2 regions of the Novosphingobium sp. fls2-241-R2A-195 genome follow, and region 1 is predicted to be linked to the other one. Evidence: riboswitches for the same ligand, from Rfam matches in the RefSeq annotation. Region 1 holds a riboswitch; the other holds the start of a gene.
What was found. A riboswitch is a leader RNA that binds a small molecule or an ion and turns the genes downstream of it on or off. The one in region 1 is predicted to bind thiamine pyrophosphate.

Region 1 (7,802 bases):
AGGTCCACTCCGGTGATTTGCGCCGAAGGGTAGGTTTCCTGCAGTGCGGCGGTGAAGTGGCCTGTCGATGCGCCCATGTCGAGGATGCGCGCATAGTCGTCACGCGGAGGCATCCCGGCGATCGCGCGGCGCTGGAGGAAAATGCCGCCGGGGAACATCGCCTCGACCAGTCGGCGATGGACGATTTCGCCGTGGATGTATCCCTGCAGGGGGTGATCGTCCCACCCGCCAGCAGTGCGGTGGAAGTTTACGCCTTGCCAATAGAACGGCGCGGCCTCGTCCGGAGCAGCAGGTTCGAGCGTGGCCGGGCCATTTGTCTGGAAGTGGGCAATCACGGGTTGGAGGTCGGGCAGGATTTCCTCGAAAGCCTCGCGTGCGATCAGCCCGTGCATCGTGGAATGCCATTCGCCCACCGCCTGAGATACGCGCCAGGGGCGGCTCGCGGCCATGGCGTCTTCCATCCACCGGCCGCGCTCGTCGAGGTCGTCAGGGAGCGAGGAGGGGTCTGGAACGGCGGCGGCGATTTCGCGATCGCCTTGCGCGCGCACGGCCTGCGATCCGCGCCCGAAATGCACGAGGAAATCGACCGAGGCACGGCCCCGCTGTTTCAGAACGGGGGTGAGCGAAGTGTTCATGCCTTCTGGCTGTCGTGTCATCTGGCCTCCAGGCCGTAGGATTGACGCCAAGCCGGTAAAATGGCGCGCGTTATGATCGTGTCTGTTCAGCAGATGAATAGTGATGGGAGCAGGCATTCGCCGGAGCCCTCCGTCGCGGCAGTGTGCAGCCTTCGCCTTGGGGAAATCCGCGATGAGACTTGCGTTGCCTGCCACTCTGCTGTCCGGCATGGCGGCTTTATGCCTGACGGGGTGCGCCTCGACTCCTCGCCCGTCTCCCAAGACGGCTGCGGAGATGTCCCCTCGGGACGCGGAGGCGCTCTACATGCGGCGTTATCAGCAGTACGTGACCGGAGAGACGGGGATAGCGACCTACGATACGCTGGGGCCGCTGGACGGTGTCCGCAAATGGCGCCCGCTACCAGCGGGGCACTCCATTGCACCTGCCGCACTGGCGAAGGCGAGGGATTATGCTGCATCGGGCAACAGTTCGGCGTTCATGGTCTGGCACAAGGGCGCTCTGGTCGAGCAGGACTATTTCGGCGATACGCATGAAGATACGCCGATCATCTCCAAGTCGCTGTCCAAGCCTCTGGCGGTCATCGCCGTTGGGCGGGCCATCGTGGCCGGCAAGATCGCGTCGCTCGACCAGCCGATGGCGGACTTCATTACCGAATGGCAGGGGACACCGCGCGCGGCGATCACCATCCGGCAAGTGCTCGGGATGCGATCGGGCCTGCTTCCGCAAGGTGCCGCGCCCAATCCCGGCGACATCCTCAACCGTGCCTACCTGCACCCCTATCACGATCGCATCATCATCGACGAGTACCCGCTCGTCGATGTGCCGGGGAACCGCTACGAATACTCCAACGCCAACGGCGAACTCGTCGCTCCCCTGATCGAGCGGGCTACCGGCATTCCGTTCGAGCAATGGATCGCGCGCGAAGTGCTGGCACCGATCGGCGCGCGGGGCGGACGGATCTGGATGAACCGCCCGGACGGCACGCCGCATTCTGGCTGCTGCGCCTTGCTGCCCGCCGAAAGCTATCTGCGGCTGGGTATCCTGCTCGTCCGCGACGGGGTTTGGGAAGGCAGGCGGCTTTTGCCGGAGGGTTTCGTCAAGGCCATGGTCACGCCGACGGAGCAGAACCCGCACGCGGGGCTCGGCGTCTATATCGGCAGTCCTTATGTCGAATGGCGAGGGCCGGCCAACCCGCAAGTCCCTTTCGGTCGGTCCTATCATTCCGCGCCTTATGCGGCTGCGGACCTGTTCCTGTTCGACGGCAATGGCAATCAGGTGGTCTACATTGTACCATCGCACCAGCTGGTGATCCTGCGCACTGGCGAACGTCCGCCCGCAAAGCCGGTCTGGGACAATGCGATGCTGCCCAATATCGTGCTTGAGGCGATCGATGGAGGTGGTCAGGAAGGCTCCACCGGGAAATAACGCGCAAGCACGTCGCGCGGCTTGCCCTTGCGGCGGTCACGGATCTTGCGCGGCGTCAGCCACGTGAAGATCCGGCCGTTGCGGGTGTTCGTATCGACAATGCGGGCGGCCCACCGGCCGATCGTCTCCGGGTGGTCGGCAATGAGATTTACCCAGTCACGACGGGCGCGCGCGCCCTCGGCATCCAGCTTTGCGTGTTCGCGCAGGAAGCCCTCCGTGATGACGAGGCCGGGGCTGATTGCGCCGACGACGATGGGGTGGGCGAGGCTTGGGCTATGCTTCATCTCCTCGGCCAGAGAGCGGGTAAGGTAGGTAACGGCGGCCTTGGTGGTGGCATAGCCGTTCATGAAGGGCATCAGCGTGCCGTCCGCCCCTGCCCCCAGCATGTTGTAGAGCGCCCCCTGCCTGCCGGCTGCGCGCCATCCGCGGATCGCCGTCTGGCAGCCATGCACCAGTCCCATGACGTTGATGTCGAGCATTCGGCTCACTTCGGTTTCGGGCATGTCGACCAGCCCGCCGCCGAGCGCCAGCCCGGCATTGTTGATCCAGATATCGATACCGCCGAACCGTTCGCAGGCATCGTCCCATGCCGCGCGTACCGCATCGGCACTCGTGACATCGCAGGCGCCGCCTTCGGCGCGGGCGCGATCCTGGTGCAGGTGCCGGGCCGTGTGGCGGGCATCCTCGCCATCGGAAGAGGATATGTAGACGTTGATACCCCGGTCGAGCAGCGCTTGCGCCAGCGCCTTCCCGATCCCTCTCGAACTGCCGGTGACGAACGCGGTCCGAAGGGCAGTGGTATCGTGAGCGGGCATGGTCTTTACGTCCCCATCGCGGCAGGCCTTTGCTTCGAGGCTAGCGCCCGGCCGCGCATGCTTGACCCGCTTCGTTCGTGAATGTTCGCGCAGTGAATTTTCCGGGCAGGCGGCGATGTTCGTCTGTTGAAAAGGCGCGAAGAGGGGGCAGGACAGGGAGCGCCTTGCTTCTCCATTCGTGATCGGGCCGCTTGCACATCCTCATGGGCAAGCCCTTCTCGCGGACAGGTTTCGATCATGAGCGACGCAATGCACTTTCCCATCGTCATCGTCGGCGCCGGCGGCACCGGCCTGACCGCCGCGCTCGCCGCGCACGACGCCGGGAGCGAGGTCCTCGTGCTGGAACGCGACGCCTCGCCTTCGGGCTCCACCGCGATGTCGACGGGCCTGATCCCGGCCAGCGGCACGCCCGAGCAGGAAACCGCAGGGATCGTCGATACGCCCGAAATCTTCGCCGCCGACATGGTGGCGAAGACCAAGGGCCGCGTGGATGGCGAACTCGCGCTGCACGTCGCGCGTGAATCGGTCGAGACGATCGCGTGGCTGCGCGATTGTCATGGAGTGCCGCTCGATCTCGTCGACGGGTTTCTCTACCCCGGGCATAGCGTGCGCCGCATGTACGGCACGCCGAACCGGACGGGGGGCGAGTTGATGGCGGCGCTCGAAGCGGCTTGTGGGGAGGCGCAGATACCCATCCTCACCGAAGCGACCGTGGAAGAATTGCTGCATGACGGCGACCGCGTCACCGCGGTGCGCTACACACGCCCCGACGGCAGCGCGGAAATCGTCACCTGCGATGCACTTATCCTCGCCTGTTCGGGCTTCGCGGGCAATGCGGAGATGGTCGCGCGGTTCATCCCCGACATGGCGGAGGCGACGTTCCACGGCCATCCCGGCAACAAGGGCGATGCCATCCGCTGGGGGCTGGAGATGGGCGCCGCGGTAGCCGACATGACCGCTTACCAGGGCCATGGCGGGCTGGCGGTGGGCCATGCCGTGCCGATCCTGTGGCCGCTGATCATGGAAGGCGGCTTTCAGGTCAACGTCGAGGGGCGCCGCTTCTCCGACGAATCCGCCGGCTATTCCGAACAGGCGGCCAAGCTCAATGCGCAGCCGGGGCGTGTCGGTTGGTCGATCTTCGACGAGCGGCTGCATGTGTTGATGAGTGATTTCGACGATTACCGGGACGCCCTGCGCGCCGGTGCGGTGGTGAGCGCACCCACCCTGCCTGCGCTGGCCGAGGCGATCAGGGTGCCCGTCGCAGCACTGGAGGGCACTTGTGCCGAGGTCGCGGCGATCGCGCGGGGCGAGCGGGAGGACGCCTTCGGGCGATCGTTCGCCGCTTCGCAGGTTCTGGTGGGTCCATACTATGCCGCCAAAGTGACGGGCGCGCTGTTTCACACCCAGGGTGGGCTGGTGATCGACAGCCGGACGCGCGTGCTGCACGAGGACGGGACGGCGTTTCCCAACCTCTTCGCAGGCGGAGGCGCGGCGCGGGGCCTGTCCGGCGATGCGTCCTATGGCTACCTTGCCGGTAACGGTCTGCTTGCGGCCACGACGCTTGGCAAGATGGCGGGCCGTGCTGCCGCAGCCTTATCCGTTCAGACGCTTTCTTTCACGGCAGCCCCTGACTCCAACCTGTAATAATATCGCTTCCCACTTCGCGTCGAAGCGCCTAAGGCGCGCTCCATCCCCGGGGGGCCGCTCATGCGCGGCTGAGAGGTGGTCAGCAGACCACGACCCGCTGAACCTGATCCGGTTGACACCGGCGTAGGGAGGGTTGGCGGCAAGTCCGTTATCCCTCCGAGTGGAGTGGACGCGAGACTATGACGGTCAATTTTTCGTATCTCTGTGGCGCGGCGCTGGCATTCCCGGCCCTGTTCGCGGCGGCTCCGGCGCTGGCTGACGAGGCCGATGCCTCGCCGATCCAGGTCATCGGTCATGCCGACCCCGAGGGCCTGCTGCCCGACCAGACCGAACCCAAGGCGGTCAGCGCGATCTCGTCCGAGTTCATCGTCAAGCAGGCACCGACATTCAACGCCTTCCAGTTAGTGAACCTGCTACCCGGCGCCAATGTATCGATGAGCGACCCTTACGGGCTCTCGGCCAGTTCCAGCCTGACACTGCGCGGGCTGGGGCAGGACCAGATCGGCGTGCTGATGGAAGGGGCGCCGCAGAACGACATCGGCTATTACAACGCCTATCCTTCGCAGTTCGCCGATGCCGAGAACGTGCGTCAGGTCAGGCTCGTGCAGGGCGGAGCGGACATCGATGCGCCGGTCGTCGCGGCGGCAGGCGGCCTGTTGTCGCTGACGCTGGATGACCCGAAGGAGCGGATGGGCGGGCTGGTCAACCTGTCGGTCGGTTCGTTCGACGAACGGCGCGTTTTCGCGCGCTTCGATACCGGCGAGATCGGCAATACCGGGCTCAAGGCCTTCGTGTCGTACTCCAACAACCGCGCCGACAACTGGCGAGGGCCGGGCTTCGACAAGCGCCAGCATATCGACGCCAAGTTGCTGGCGGAATGGGGAGAGGGCAACCGCGCCAGCCTCGCCCTGTCGTTCAACGAGGCCGAGACTTCGGGCTATCCGGCGCCGACGCTGGCCGATTGGCGCGCTTACGGTCGCGGTTTCAATTACAGCACGAAGTATACCGAAGGCGATACCGGGTACTGGCGCCTTTACCGCGCGCCGTTCCGTAACCTCTACGCCTCCGCGCCGGTGCATCTGAACTTCGGCAGCGGTCTGACGCTCGACAGCACCACGTATCTCCAGTTCGGCTACGGCAACGCGCCTTACGGGACGCAGTTGACCACGACCGGCAATTACCTCGGCACCGAGGAACTGACGCAGCCGGTGGAACTGCCGGGAGCGGTGGACGGCCTCGCCACGGTGATGGGGAACTGGACCGGCAAGCAGATGCGCACTGGCAACGTCAGCAAGCTGACGCTGGAGGCCGGCGCGCACACGATCACGGCGGGGCTCTGGTTCGACTACGGCACCGACCGGGTACAGCAGACCTACACCTCGATCGGCGCGGAGGGGCAGCCCTTCGACAAGTGGGGCTATCCGAGCAAGGCGATCCGCACTGCGGACGGCCGCCTGCTCGCTTACGAGAACGCGCGTACGGTCACGGTGACCAAGGGCTTCTTCGTCGCCGACAGCGTGACCGTCACGCCGCGCCTGACCCTCGATGTGGGCTTCAAAGGCGTGGATTTACTGCGCAATGGCCGCAACCATCTGCCGGGGCCGCAGGACAAGGTGCATACCGACAGCTTCGCGGCGCTTCCGCGCGCGTCGGTGCACTACAAGCTGGACGAGCGGCAGCAGCTGTTCGCCAACGTGACCACGAACTTCCGCACGCCTAACGAGTTCGCGCTCTACAACAGCTACTATGGCGGCGAGGTGGTGCAGCAGGGGACTTCGAACCTCAAGAACGAGTACTCGGTCTCCGAGGAACTGGGCTATCGCTATATTGGGCCGAGCCTGTCATTTTCGCTGACCGCGTTCCATTACCACTTCCGCAACCGGCAGGTGGCGACGGTGATCAATAGCGGCGGGGCGCTGGTCAATTCTACGGTCAATGGCGGCAGTCAGACCAGCTACGGCCTCGACGCCGAGATCGACTATCGCCCGGCCAAGGGCGTGAGCATCTACGCCTCGGGCGAATATCTGCACACGCGGCAGGACGACGATCTGGCCATCGGTGGCGATTATCTGCCGACGAAGGGCAAGCGCGCGGTGTCGAGCCCCGAATTCCAGTTCGCCGTGGGCAGCACCTATGACGACGGGCGCCTGTTCGGCAGCACCGCGCTCAAGTACGTTGGGCGGCAATATTCGTCGTTCATGAACGACGAGAGCATCAAGGGCTATGCGACGCTCGACCTGGCGATCGGTGTGCATCTGGCCGGGCTGATCGATGCGCAGCGCATGGACTTGCGGGTCAACGCGATCAACGTGACCAATCCGCGCGTGCTTTCGGGCGTGTACTCGGTCAGCAGCAACGCGCAGGACACGGTGGGTCGGGGCGGCACGGTGATCTCGGGTTCCGCGCCCGCCTATTACATCGGCGGCGGCCGGGCGGTGGTCGCGACACTGTCACGCGCGTTCTGACATGAGCGGCGGGGTGCCTCGGGCGGACCATCTCGTGCACGGGATGGGCACGGAGCTTGAGGCGCCCGTCTGGCCCGCGATAACCGAGCCCGAGGCGGAAGGCGTTCTCGCGCACTTCCCGCAAGTCGGGCGAGTGGAAGCGCTGCGCTGGCATTCCCCCCGCCCGTTCTCGGCCGCGACGCTGGTGGAAGCGGGCGGGGAAACGCTGTTCCTCAAGCGCCACCACCGCGCGGTGCGCTCCCCCGCCGCGCTGGGCGAGGAGCACGCCTTCATGGCACATCTGCGGGCGAAAGGGCTGAGCGTGCCCGAGGTCATGGTGACGTCGGACGGTGGCGGAGCGGTGGCGCAGGGGGAATGGACGTACGAACTCCATCGCCGGGCGCCGGGCATCGATCTCTACCGCGAGCTGCAGTCGTGGACGCCCTTCCTCTCGCATGATCATGCTTTCGAGGCTGGCGTCGCGCTGGCCCGGCTGCATGCGGCTTCGCGTGATTTCGCAGCCGAGGCGCGAGAGGATCGTCCGCTGGTCGCCAGCTTCACCATCGTGTTTTCGTCCGACCCGCTCGCGGCGGCCGAGGCTTATTTGGCAGCACGGCCGGCTCTCGACGCCTACCTCGATGACAAGTCATGGCGCCGTGAACTGGCTCGACTGTTCGATGCGCTGGGCGAGGGAATTGTGGACCGGATCAAGGGTCGGCCTACCCTATGGACGCACAACGACTGGCACCCTTCCAACCTCTTATGGTCCGTTAGGGGCACTGTGAGTGCCGTTATCGATTTCGGTCTCGCGACCCGGACTTGCGCTATCCACGAC
Region 2 (7,802 bases), on a different contig from region 1:
TCCCGCCACTTCGCGCCACTTGGCGGCGTAAGTGCCCGAGGCTCCGGGAATTTCCGAACCACCTTGCGTTCCGTACCAGCGTCCGTGCTCCATGGCGATCGGCTCGGCGGAAGAAATGGCCACGCTTTCGGACGTGCGAACATAGACCATCCGCCCGGAATGGCCGAACTCACGCCGCCAGACTTTCACTTGCCCCATCCGGCCCGCGATCACGGCGCTGTCGGTGCCGGTAACCATGACGCAGTCGCGCGCCAGCATTGGCCCGATCGCCGCCGCATCGCCGTCCGCAATGGCCCTGTTGAAGGCGGCTCGGCGGCTGCGGATCGCCAGTTCGCTCACGGCCTCACCGGAACCGAAGCCTCTTTGCCCACGACGGTCACCCAGCGCCGGACGTTCCAGCGCTCGACCAAGCCCTCGGTCACATAAGGGTCGGCCTCGGCGAAAGCCTCCGCAGCTTCCGGCCCCTCGCCGGCGAACAGCAGCATCGCCGTATCGAGCGGATCCTCGACCGCGCCGCCAAGCAACAGTTCGCCGCGCTCGGCCGCCTGCCATGCGAGGTCCAGATGCGCGGCGCGAAATTCGGCCCGTCGCTCGAGGTAGCCGGGCGCGAGGTGATAGATCAGCAGGTAGTGGTTCATCGCCCGACCATGCCCGGCGGCACGACCCGGGGAAACCCCTCAGCCACAGCCTTCCACATAGGCCAGCACCGGCATCTCGCCGACATGGATCAGGCCGACCTTGCCGTCAGACTTGATCTCGAAGCGCAGCGCCGATTCTCCGGGGCGGGCATTGGGAGCCGTCAGGTACTTGGCGGGCGCGGCTTCGTACTTGTGCGGCTCCTCGCGGAAACCGGCGAACCACTTCTTCACGTCGCCCTCGGTCGCACCGACGCCAATACCCTCGGCCAGCTTGACCGAGGAATTCGCGCCCAGCGTGATGCGGCGCACCTTGCCCTCGGTGACGATGGCATAGACACCGGGGTAGTCAGGCGAGCTGATCGCCGTGCAACTGTCGCTTTCCTGTGCGCCGCGTGACGCCCAGGAACTGCCCTTGGGCACCGGCTGACCGATCTTCAGGTCACCCAGCCCCTCCAAGCCAAGCACTTTAGGGTCGCTCGCGGGAGTGACGGCGGGCGCAGCCTCCGAAGGCGCGGCCTCGCTGGCCAGAGCCTCCTCGCTCGCGGAAGCGGTTACACTCGGCTCCTCCGGCCCGGACGAGCAGGCGGCGAGGGGCAGCAGGACGAGAGCGGCGAGCGCGGCAATCCGTTTCATGATAGCCGAAACGGATCGCAATCGCTCAGGTTGCCGGGGCGATCGACAAAGATGCCAAGGGTAAGAAAATGCGAGGGTTATTACCCTCGCGCTCCGGGGGCTGTCGGCGTCGCGCCCTGCAGCATCCTCAGCGCCCGACTTTCTCGATCAGCTTCATTGCCGCAGCAGGTGCCCGCTCCTTCGCGCCATTGATGAAGAAGGCGAAGACTTCACGGCCTTGTCCGGTCCAGTCGCCGACACGCTTTGCCCATGTGTCGAGGTCTTCGTCCGGATAGCCCTGTTCCAGTTCACTTTGCGCGTTCTGCAGGCGGGCGTAGACGAACGGAGCGCAGTCCGTCGCATCCAGCACTGCATATTTGGGCGAATCGGCCAGCACCACCGCTACCCCGGCCTTGCGGCACAAGTCGAAGAAGGCCGAATCGTCGAAACTCTCGTGCCTTGCCTCGATCGCATGGCGCACCGTCAGGCCCTCGTGGCTGGCGGGCAGCAAGGCGAGGAAGGCGGCGATCTCGGCCGCGTCGAACTTCTTAGTGGCCGCAAGCTGCCAGTTGATCGGGCCCAGCTTGTCGCCCAGTTCGACCAGCCCCTGCGCCATGAACCGCGCCACGCTCTCGCCCGCCTCGGACAAGTCCTTGCGGTTGGTGCAGTACCGGCTGCCCTTGAGCGCGAAAAGGAAGCCATCGGGCACTGCATCGCGCCACTTGGCAAAGCTGGCGGCACTTTGGCCGCGATAGAAGGTGGCGTTGATCTCGGTGCCGGTCAGGTGCTCGCCGACGTAGGCCAGTTCGCGCGACTGGGTGAGGCCCTTGGGGTAGAACAGCCCGCGCCATGGTTCATAAGTCCAGCCGCCGATGCCGATGTGGACGCTCATGATTTCTTCCGGGCAAGGCGTTTGCGGTTTGCGGTGACCTTGCGGCGGTAATGGCGCACGGCCTTTGCGGCGGTCTTCGGAGATGCACTCGACGTCGCCAGCATCATGCCCACTTCGGCGGCCGCCTTGACTTTTTCCGAGACCATCAGCGCGTTTTCACGGTCGCTGCCCTTGCCGGTCATCATATCGCTGGTGCGCATGCCCATGACCATGAGCGATTCCGCCCAGAGCCAGTAGCTGTCGTGGGCGAGTTTCATCCAGTCGGTGGTCGGGTTGCGCATGCGTGGCCCTCCTTGGGAAGAGGCAGCGTAGCACCGGCGCGCGATGCTGCGAAGGCGGCATGCTGCTGGTCAAACGCGCGTCGCGCTGCCAAGGGCGCAAAGGCATCAGGAGAATGGATCATGGCAAGCGACGACGAGGATTATGTCTACGACGAGGACAGCGGCGAATGGCTGCCTGCCTCGGAACTGACGGCGAAGCGCGCGGCGGCCGATGCCGTGGAAGTACGTGACGCGGTAGGCAATCTGCTCGCGGACGGCGATTCGGTGACGCTGATCAAGGACCTCGACGTCAAGGGCGCAGGCCAGACGCTGAAGCGCGGGACGGTGATCCCCGCGATCCGCCTGACCGGCGATGCGCAAGAGATCGATTGCCGCTACCCCGGCATCAAAGGCCTCGTCCTGCGCGCGGAGTTCGTGCGCAAGCGGTGAGCCGTGCCTCCCCTCCTTCGTCATTCCCGCGAAGGCGGGAACCCATCTCCTGACGTTTCATGTTGCACGCCCGTCAGATGGATCCCCGCCTTCGCGGGGATGACAAAGAAGGTTTAGATCCAACTCGCTCGCCGAGTCAGTCGTGCTCGCGCCCGCCTGCCCCCATGTAGAGTTCGCTGCCGGTTTCCCGGAACACTTTGCTCATCTCGGCCATTCCGGCTTCCGCCTCTTCGGCGGCGACGAAGGTTTCGACCGGCTGGTTCTGCTTCGCCGCGAACTCGCGCACTTCCTGGCTGATTTTCATCGAGCAGAACTTGGGCCCGCACATCGAGCAGAAATGCGCGGACTTGGCGCCCTCGGCCGGCAGCGTCTGGTCGTGGTACTGCTCCGCCGTGTCGGGATCCAGCGACAGGTTGAACTGGTCGCGCCAGCGGAACTCGAAACGGGCGCGAGACAGCGCATCGTCGCGGACCTTGGCCGCCGGGTGGCCCTTCGCCAGATCGGCGGCATGGGCGGCCAGCTTGTAAGTGACCACGCCGACTTTCACGTCGTCGCGGTCGGGCAGGCCGAGGTGCTCCTTGGGCGTCACGTAGCAGAGCATCGCCGTGCCGTACCAGCCGATCATCGCGGCGCCGATGCCGCTGGTGATGTGGTCGTAGCCCGGCGCGATATCGGTGACGAGCGGACCGAGGGTATAGAACGGCGCCTCGCCGCAGGCGGCCAGCTGCTTTTCCATGTTCTCCTTGACCTTGTGCATCGGCACATGGCCCGGCCCCTCGATCATGACCTGCACGTCCTGTTCCCAGGCGCGCTTGGTCAGTTCGCCCAGCGTGTAGAGTTCGGCGAACTGCGCCTCGTCGTTGGCATCCGCGATCGAGCCCGGACGCAGCCCGTCACCCAGCGAATAGGCGACGTCGTAGGCCTTCATGATCTCGGTGATTTCGTCGAAGCGTTCGTAGAGGAACGATTCCTTGTGATGCGCCAGGCACCACTTGGCCATGATCGAGCCGCCGCGGCTGACGATGCCGGTGACGCGCTTCGCCGCCAGCGGCACGAAGGGCAGGCGAACTCCGGCGTGGATGGTGAAGTAATCGACGCCCTGCTCGGCCTGTTCGATCAGGGTGTCGCGGAAGACCTCCCAGTTCAGGTCTTCCGCCACGCCGCCGACCTTCTCGAGCGCCTGATAGATCGGCACGGTGCCGATGGGCACGGGGCTGTTGCGGATGATCCATTCGCGGGTGTCGTGGATGTTGCGCCCGGTGGAGAGGTCCATGACGGTGTCGGCGCCCCAGCGGATCGACCAGACCATCTTGTCGACCTCGTTCGCCACGTCCGAGGCGACGGCCGAGTTGCCGATGTTGGCGTTGATCTTGACCAGGAAATTGCGCCCGATCGCCATCGGCTCGCTTTCGGGGTGATTGATGTTGGAGGGGATGATGGCGCGGCCGCGCGCGACTTCCTCGCGCACGAACTCGGGCGTCACGTAGTCCGGGATCGATGCGCCCCAGTCCTGCCCGTCGCGCACGTATTCCTTGAGCATGGCGCGGCCGAGGTTCTCGCGCTCCGCCACATATTCCATCTCCGGCGTGATGATGCCGCGCCGGGCATAGTGCATCTGGCTGACGTTCATGCCCGCCTTCGCGCGCAAGGGCCGCCTGACGACGTTGGGGAAGGCCGGAACCCCTGCCGAACGGTCAGGCCCCTTGATGCCGTTGTCCTCGGGCTTCACCTCGCGCGCGGCGTAATCCTCCACGTCGCCGCGCGCCGTGATCCATTCGCGGCGCTTGGGGGCGAGGCCCGCCGAAATGTCGATCGTGACATCAGGATCGGTATAAGGGCCGGAGGTGTCGTAGACCCGCACCGGGGCCTCGCCGCTGCCGGGTTCGAGGTGGATTTCGCGCATCGCCACGCCCAGCGGGCCGACGTGGATCTTCCTCGATCCACGGATGGGGCCGGTCGTCACGCCGATTTCGAGCTTGGAATTGATGTCTGCCATGGATTGCCTCTCTTCTTTCCATGGGACGAAAAAAGAGACGCATTACGGGCGTTGAAACATGCTCAAACCCGACGCTCCACTTCCTCCGCCCGTACTAACGGGTTCAGGTTCGACGGGTCTTGTGGAGCATACCCACAACTCTCAGCCACTTGCTGGCTCCCCGGGGACGGCGCAGTGATAGACGCGCGTATCGGCGGGGTCTAGAGGCTTGAGCCCATGCCGATGCTCTATCGCCTCGACGCGCCCGCGCCGCATGTCGCGCGCTCCTTCGGGGCCGAATCCGGCAATGACCCATGGGACGGCGGCCACGTCGCGCCCGGGCAGTTCGCGCCGGTCATCACTGCTGGGCGAGAGGCGATCGCCGGGCCGAGGCCGCAATATCGCACCCCGCGCCGGATGATCCCGCGCCTCTGGGGCGTACCGCCGCCTCCCTCGGTCCACGAACAGCGCGGCATCCTGACGGTGCGCAACCTCGACAGCCCGTTCTGGATCGGCAACTTGCGCAACAGCGAGTTCCGCTGCCTGGTCCCCGCCACCGCCTTCATGGAGTGGGGCCGCCCCTCGCCCACGGATGGCAAGCGCCGCCAGTGCTGGTTCGCCTGCGCCGACCAGCCGGTCTTCGCCATGGCGGCGGTATGGAAGGACAGCGAGATTCCCTCCTTCGCCCTCCTCGCCTGCGAAGCGAACGCGGCACTGAGAGCAGAGGGGCGAGAGACGATGCCGGTGATCCTCCCACCCGATCCGGCCGTGCAGGACACCTGGCTGCGCAGCGCCTGGGACCGCGCGAAGAGCCTCATCGTGCCTTATTCCTCGTCCCTCATGGAGATGCGCGTGGCGGGCTGAGCCCATCGCTATCCGAGACGCGACCAATCCCGTGCCGCATGCTTGTTGCTCCCCCGATAACGATCAACTTTCTCGATCGCAGTAAGGGGAGTGCAAAATGATCGAGCAAAACGACGCGGCAAAACTGGACCGACGAACCGCATTGGGACTGGGCGCCACCGCGCTTGCCGCAGCCTCGCTTCCGGCGGCGGCCGCAACGCCGAAGAAGCGCCTGCTCGATCCCGCCAATGCAGCCGACGCCTCGCTGATCTATCGCAAGCTGCGCTATCGCACGGACGACGGCCTGGTCTTCTCGTGGATCAAGGGTCCGTACATGGCCGCGACGGGCGGCGACCTGATCCCGGTCTATGCGATCAATCTCGGATCGATCCAGCGCATCACGCACAAGGCCGATGGCAGTTTCGAGCTGATCGACCTGGAGATCAGCTTCCGCGTCGATATCGACACCGGCCATCGCCTCACCGACCTCCGCAACCCGATCACGGGAGAGACCGTGAAAGTCGGCGGTCGCGGCCCGATCCCCACGCGCGTGCGGGTTTCGGCGACCAACGAGATCGACATTCCCGATATTCCGGGCGCGCCCCGTTTCGAGCACGTCCACACCCCCGCCGTGCCCTTCACCCTGCGCACCGGCGAGATCGCGGTGCGCGACCGCTCGCACGCCAGAGTGACCGCTCCCGACGGCTCGGTGTCCTATCTGAACGAAGTGAGCACCCTGTCCGCGCCGAGCGCGCTGGTGCTGGACCCGGCGGTCACCAACGTCGACACGCGGGTGCAGTCCAACGACGTGCGCAGCTGGCCGGAATGGCTGCGGATGGGCGATCGCCCCGGTACGCTCAACCTGTTCGGCAACGGCGGCAAGGTGAAGCGCTTCGAGGACCTTCCGGCGGACTGGCACGCCATGCTCGAGACGTATTATCCGCAGATCGCCAAGGACCCCATCGCCGCTCTCGACAAGGCGGGGTAACAGGGCACGCCTTGTCTCAGGCAAGGAAGGTGGCCATCTGCGGTAGATGGCCTCCGCAACCCTCGACGCCCTTCTCGGCGAAATCCGCGCCTGCCGCTTGTGCGAGACGGCGCTGGGCTTCGAGCCGCGCCCGTTCGTCGCGGCCAGCCCGTCCGCCCGCCTGCTCATCATCGGGCAGGCGCCGGGCAGCAAGGTCCATGCCAGCGGCATAGGCTGGGACGACGACAGCGGCGACCGGCTGCGCGGCTGGCTGGGGCTCGACAAGGCCATGTTCTACGACACCGCGAAAGTCGCGCAGATGCCCTCCGGCTTCTGCTATCCGGGCAAGGCGAGCGGCGGCGACAAGCCCCCTCGCCCCGAATGCGCCCCGCGCTGGCACGCGCCGCTGCTGGCCGAACTGCCCCAGCGGCGCCTGACCCTGCTGGTGGGGCAGTACGCCCAGAAACGCTACCTGCCGCGCGGCTTCGCGCCCAACCTCACCGAAACGGTGCGACGGTGGCGCGAGGCGCCGGAAGGACTGTTCCCCCTTCCGCATCCGGCGTGGCGCAGCCGGCTGTGGATGGCGAAGCACCCGTGGTTCGAAGCGGAAGTGCTGCCTGACTTGCGCCGGAAGGTGATCGAAGCCGTCGAAGGCTCCCCGCATCAGAACGTATAGGCCACGCCCGCGCCCAGGACCCACTGGTTCGCACTGCCCCGCAGCGAGGTGAACGGCGTGTCCTTGCCGTCGTTCAGCATGCGCGAATAGTTCGCCACTCCGAACACCGAAAGCCCACCGTCGCGCACGTCGCCGGAGAGGTCATAGGCCATCAGCAGCGAGGTGTTGACGCTGTCCCAGCCGCCCTTGGCATTGTAGACCGGCAGCCCGCTCGCAAGGCTTTGCCCCGGATTCACCGAGTAGTAGTAGCGCGCGAACTTGTCATCGACACGGCGGGCGCTGACCGCCAGCACCGTGACGACCGCCGGGCTCAGCGGCGTCGCGTAGCTGATCGCGGGGGACCAGACCATGCCCTTGTAGGCGCCGTTCACGTCCCACTTCACGTCGCTCGACAGCGTGAGCGAATCGTAGTCGTGCAGCACCCGGTACTTGGTCACGCCCGCGCTGACGCCGACCTCGATCGCCGGATCGAGCTTGCCTGCCGCCCGC

Region 2: linked by a shared signal. The riboswitch ahead of thiC (phosphomethylpyrimidine synthase ThiC) and the one ahead of QRN25_RS03360 (TonB-dependent receptor) in region 1 are both predicted to bind thiamine pyrophosphate.

What each region holds. Positions count from the first base shown of each region.
Region 1 is NZ_JARVRY010000004.1:49,385-57,186, forward strand. It holds gene QRN25_RS03340 (class I SAM-dependent methyltransferase) at 1-656, opposite strand, end outside; gene QRN25_RS03345 (serine hydrolase domain-containing protein) at 940-2,061, shown strand; gene QRN25_RS03350 (SDR family oxidoreductase) at 2,037-2,876, opposite strand; gene QRN25_RS03355 (FAD-dependent oxidoreductase) at 3,114-4,520, shown strand; TPP riboswitch at 4,561-4,670, shown strand; gene QRN25_RS03360 (TonB-dependent receptor) at 4,703-6,988, shown strand; gene QRN25_RS03365 (phosphotransferase enzyme family protein) at 6,990-7,802, shown strand, end outside.
Region 2 is NZ_JARVRY010000027.1:241,834-249,635, reverse strand. It holds gene QRN25_RS21125 (DUF4440 domain-containing protein) at 1-339, opposite strand, end outside; gene QRN25_RS21120 (YciI-like protein) at 336-638, opposite strand; gene QRN25_RS21115 (hypothetical protein) at 678-1,271, opposite strand; gene QRN25_RS21110 (DUF72 domain-containing protein) at 1,399-2,142, opposite strand; gene QRN25_RS21105 (hypothetical protein) at 2,139-2,423, opposite strand; gene QRN25_RS21100 (alkylphosphonate utilization protein) at 2,544-2,852, shown strand; gene thiC (phosphomethylpyrimidine synthase ThiC) at 2,989-4,848, opposite strand; TPP riboswitch at 4,911-5,021, opposite strand; gene QRN25_RS21090 (SOS response-associated peptidase family protein) at 5,065-5,691, shown strand; gene QRN25_RS21085 (DUF1838 family protein) at 5,789-6,658, shown strand; gene QRN25_RS21080 (uracil-DNA glycosylase family protein) at 6,705-7,313, shown strand; gene QRN25_RS21075 (MipA/OmpV family protein) at 7,301-7,802, opposite strand, start outside.